Regions from separate parts of the Vallitalea maricola genome, predicted to be linked through region 2. Evidence: a T-box and tRNA genes for the amino acid it is inferred to sense, from the RefSeq annotation. Region 2 holds a T-box; the other holds one or more tRNA genes.
What was found. The T-box of region 2 lies ahead of leuS (leucine--tRNA ligase). A T-box ahead of a tRNA ligase gene usually reads a tRNA of that ligase, here a tRNA-Leu.
Positions count from the first base shown of each region.

Region 1 (2,481 bases), on a different contig from region 2:
AGTATAATAATCATTTTATGTTCCTCTTTTAATTCATTAATAGATTCCCTAATAAACAAGATATTTTCATTTCTAATTGCTTTCTCTTCTGGGGTCAATCCTTTATCAATAAATTGTTTATGTATCACTCCATCTTGTTGTTCCATAGATTCATCCATAGATTCAACCTTATTATTTTTTTTCTTTTTTCTATATTCATCAATACAAGTATTAACAGTAATTCTATGTATCCAAGTAGAAAAAGAGGATTTGAAATTAAACTTATCCAATGATTTATAAACTTTTATAAAAACTTCTTGTGCCATATCATTTGCATCATGTTCATTACCAAACATTTGGAAAGCAATATTATAGACTCTTTTCTCATAATTTATGATTAATTTTTCAAATGCATCTTTATCTCCTTTTTTTGCCTTTTTAATAATGGTTTTTTCCATATCATGTAGCATTTTAAGGCTGTACCTCCTCTCATTAAAACCTTTTTTCATTTGTAATTTATTCTAATGCAATCATATTGTAACATGTTTTATTGTTCCAATGATTAATATAAAATATTATTGTTACACATATTGTAACAAAAATCTTAAATATGTAAAGTTATTTTTTTCTAGGCGGTTAATATTAACAGAATTTTTAAACTTGTAATTTTTTCAAAAAACATGTTGATTTTTTTTTAGGTATGTGGTAATATTTATAAACGTCAAGTGAACAAGCGGATGTGGCGGAATTGGCAGACGCAGTAGACTCAAAATCTACCGGTGGTGACATCGTAAGGGTTCGAGTCCCTTCATCCGCATTTATAAAAAACGTCGATTTATGATTATTCATTAATAGGCGTTTTTTTGTCTATACTAATATTATAACAGAAACCTTACTGATCTATCAAAGACATAAAATATTTTTATTATGAGGAGATTAATTTTGAAACCAATAATTAAAAAAACAGTAATATGTCTTATAATCATTTTATTTATAATTAGTCCTTTTTTTCAATACATCAAAAGTATATCAGTCATGAAAATCTATAGCTATATTTGTAAAAAAGATAGCTTTATCAAAGAATTGAACATAGATATAAATATGCCAGGTGGTCTAGCTACTAGTGAAAAAGACTGGTATCCTTTTGTTATGACATTCAATGATAATGAAGGTTTTTCATCTTTTATGGATAGAAAAATGAATTTTACTGTATTATATAACTTTGGTGCTTTTGAATATCTAAATGGAGCCTCAATGATATATAATCCTGATTCCAATTATTATGGTGCTTTTTATGGAGCTTATTTTGTACAAGAAACAGATACCGAAAATCATAAATTTGGATTTCATAATAATGGAGAGATTGATATAGAAGAAGCCATGCTTCCAGGTACTTATGATATTAATGAACTAGTACTGGGAGGATTTGGATTGCATAATCCTATTTCTGATTATAAGATAGATAGTATTAACGAAGTAGATACTTATATTGGTTATAATGATTGGTCTGTTATTGATGCTACAGTAATGACTCATGGACATAATCATAGATATAAGGAAAATTACCAAGCTTATATCCAATACGGAAAACCACCATCAAAATATAATGGTAAGCAGGATTTTCCAGTTACTAAGTTCAAAAGCAGAATCTATATGAAATATCTCTCTGAAAAGAAATGTACAGTTTTTCTATATGCTATTGCTCCTAATATTAAGACTATAGAAAACTGTGATAAGAACTTTTTACAAAAAAGTGTTCTTACGATTAAATAAAAGGTGCTAAGAGCTTATTTAATAGCCTAGCACCTTATTTTTAATTTTTCTTAAGCGCCCCTAGGTACTCCTGAAACGACATTTAAATTAGTTTTATCAATTGTTTCTACCGATTGTTTATTACCAGTAGAGATATTATATTGAACCCATATATAATCTTCACTAGAATATGATTCTTTCCATTTATAATAAATATTATTATCATCATAATAAAGATAGATTTTACCCTCATCCTCTACATAATTATTATAATCAACAAGTTTATGATACTTCAGAGTATCATTTTCAAATATATAATACGCTAACCCGTACATAACTCCTATATCAGATATAGAATATTTTGCATTGATTTTATAATCTTTATTTCCATCTTTATAAAAATCAAAATCACCTTTATTTATAACTCCAATTCCACCTGGTCCATCATAATATACTTCTCCTATTAATTTATCATTAAGCAATCCATCACAATCTAAATTAGTAGTAGAATATACTTCATTAATGTTTGAGTCAAGGTCATAAACTAATGTAAGCACAAAATTATCATAATATATTCTATTCTTATCATCATCTATAACCATTATATTACCTTCCATAGAATCAATAAACTCAAAATTATCTTTATCCATAATGTAAAATTTATCTGGCTCCTGATAAATGATGTATTCGTCTGTATAATATATTTTTTTAACATCATTAGTTTTAGTTAACTGTTTGCTTGCTTTGTTA
Region 1 covers NZ_BTPU01000039.1:15,291-17,771, forward strand. Annotated here, with positions in the region: gene AACQ14_RS13175 (RNA polymerase sigma factor) at 1-449, opposite strand, end outside; tRNA gene AACQ14_RS13180 (tRNA-Leu) at 713-796, shown strand; gene AACQ14_RS13185 (hypothetical protein) at 922-1,752, shown strand; gene AACQ14_RS13190 (hypothetical protein) at 1,803-2,481, opposite strand, start outside.
Region 1: it encodes a tRNA-Leu, which carries the amino acid that the T-box ahead of leuS (leucine--tRNA ligase) is inferred to sense. The anticodon was not compared.

Region 2 (2,481 bases):
GTAATAGTAGCAATAGTGTAAAGATAAGAGAATTAGAAGAATCTGAAACACAAAAAGCTAGTTTGCTCACTAAATCATGCAAAGGATTATCTAGAGGTTTTTATGGAGAAGATGAAGAAATAATAAAAGAGTGGTACCAATCAGAAAACTCCAAAATATTTGTTGCAGAAAAAGATAATGAAATCATTGGGGTTGCATTAGTGAATCTGTATGGATTTGATAGTGAAAAAGGAACTGTAATATGGATTAGATTATTGGCGGTAGAACCTAAGTATCAACATCAAGGTGTAGGTAAATCACTGTTGAATTATTGTATTAAATGGGGTATAGAGAATGGTGCTGTAAGGAGTTTTATAGCAACTGATGTGGAAAATTATAATGCTCTAAAATTATATGAAGGTCTAGGATACGAAAGAAACGAGGGCAGAGGACAAATAAATATTGAAAAATGATATTTGCCCAGTTTGGAAGGGAATATTCAATATAGATAATTAAGAATGATATTGTAATAAATGACTTATGGTAAAATTGATTTTCTTTATATATTATGTCTTGATTTTCACCATTCAATATGTTATGATACGATTAATTATATAATTATAATATACAATGAAGAGGATTAGTAGATATTTTATTGATTGTAGAGAGCTGTTGGATGGTGTAAAACAGTATCGATATATATTGAACTCGCCTTGGAGTATCCTATCTGAAAATAAGTAAGGTAGGACGGTTACTTATCGTTACAAAGAAAAGGGTATCTCATAAGAATGTTAATACTTATGAGATAAAGTAGAGTGGTACCGCGAGAATATATCGTCTCTATGCATAAATTGCATAGAGATTTTTTAATCTAAAAATGAGGTATTCTTGTTATGAGAGGTAATAAAGGAGGAAAAAGAAATGAGCGCTGTTTATAATCATAAACAAATAGAAACAAAATGGCGTAATATCTGGAAAGATAATCCAATTAATAAAGATGAAGAAGGCAAAGAAAAATATTATTGTCTAGACATGTTCCCATATCCATCAGGTAGTGGATTACATGTAGGACACTGGAGAGGTTATGTGCTTAGTGATGTTTGGAGTAGATACAAAGTACTTCAAAATTATTATGTGCTTCATCCAATGGGTTGGGATGCATTCGGACTTCCAGCTGAAAACTATGCTATAAAGATGGGAATCCATCCATCAAAGGCTACAGCTACTAATGTAGAGAATTTCAAGAGACAATTAAAAGAAATCAGTGCAATCTATGATTGGACAAAAGAAGTTAATACAACAGATCCAAAATATTATAAATGGACTCAATGGATATTTGTAAAAATGTTCAAAGAAGGTTTAGCTTATGAAAAGCAAATGCCAATAAACTGGTGCCCAGACTGTAAAACAGGACTTGCCAATGAAGAAGTAGTAAACGGTACTTGTGAAAGATGTGGCGCTGAAGTTACTAAGAAAAATCTACGTCAATGGATGCTTAAGATCACTGCATACGCTGAAAGATTACTTGATGACTTGCAAAAACTTGACTGGCCTGCTAAAGTTATCAAAATGCAAAGTGATTGGATTGGTAAATCCTATGGAGCAGAAATTGATTTTAAAGTTAATGGTATAGATGAAAGAATCAAAGTATTTACTACTAGACCTGATACATTATATGGTTCTACATTTATGGTTCTTGCTCCTGAACATGAAATGGTTAGTAAATTAGCTACTGAGGAACAAAAAGAAGAAGTAGAAAAATATGTATTCAATACTTCTATGAAATCATCAGTAGATAGACTGCAGGATAAAGAAAAAACTGGTGTGTTCACTGGAAGTTATGCAGTAAATCCATTAAATGGTGCCAAGACTCCTATTTGGATTTCAGATTATGTATTAGCTGATTATGGTACAGGAGCTATAATGTGTGTTCCTGCACATGATGATAGAGACTTTGCTTTTGCTAAGAAATTTGATTTACCTATTATTCAAGTTATTGCAGAAGATGGAAAAGAAATAGAAGATTTACAAGAAGCTTATACTGGCGAAGGTGAAATGATTAATTCTGATGTGTTCAACGGAATGAAATCATCCCAGTCAAAAGAAGCTATCGCTAATTATCTAGAAGAACATGAAATAGGTAAGAAAACAGTTAATTATAAATTAAGAGACTGGGTATTCTCAAGACAAAGATATTGGGGAGAACCAATTCCGATTGTACATTGTGAAAAATGTGGAGCTGTTCCAGTTCCAGAGGATCAATTACCAGTTACACTTCCTAATGTTGAATCATATGAACCAACAGGAACCGGAGAATCACCACTTGCTGCCATAGATGAATGGGTTAATACTACTTGTCCAGTATGTGGCAAAAAAGCTAAGAGAGAAACTAATACAATGCCACAATGGGCAGGTTCATCATGGTATTTCTTAAGATACATTGATGTTAATAACGATAATGAATTAGTTTCTAAAGAAAAAGCAAAAGAGTGGTTACCAGTG
Region 2 covers NZ_BTPU01000007.1:12,931-15,411, forward strand. Annotated here, with positions in the region: gene AACQ14_RS02575 (GNAT family N-acetyltransferase) at 1-452, shown strand, start outside; T-box leader at 601-824, shown strand; gene leuS (leucine--tRNA ligase) at 901-2,481, shown strand, end outside.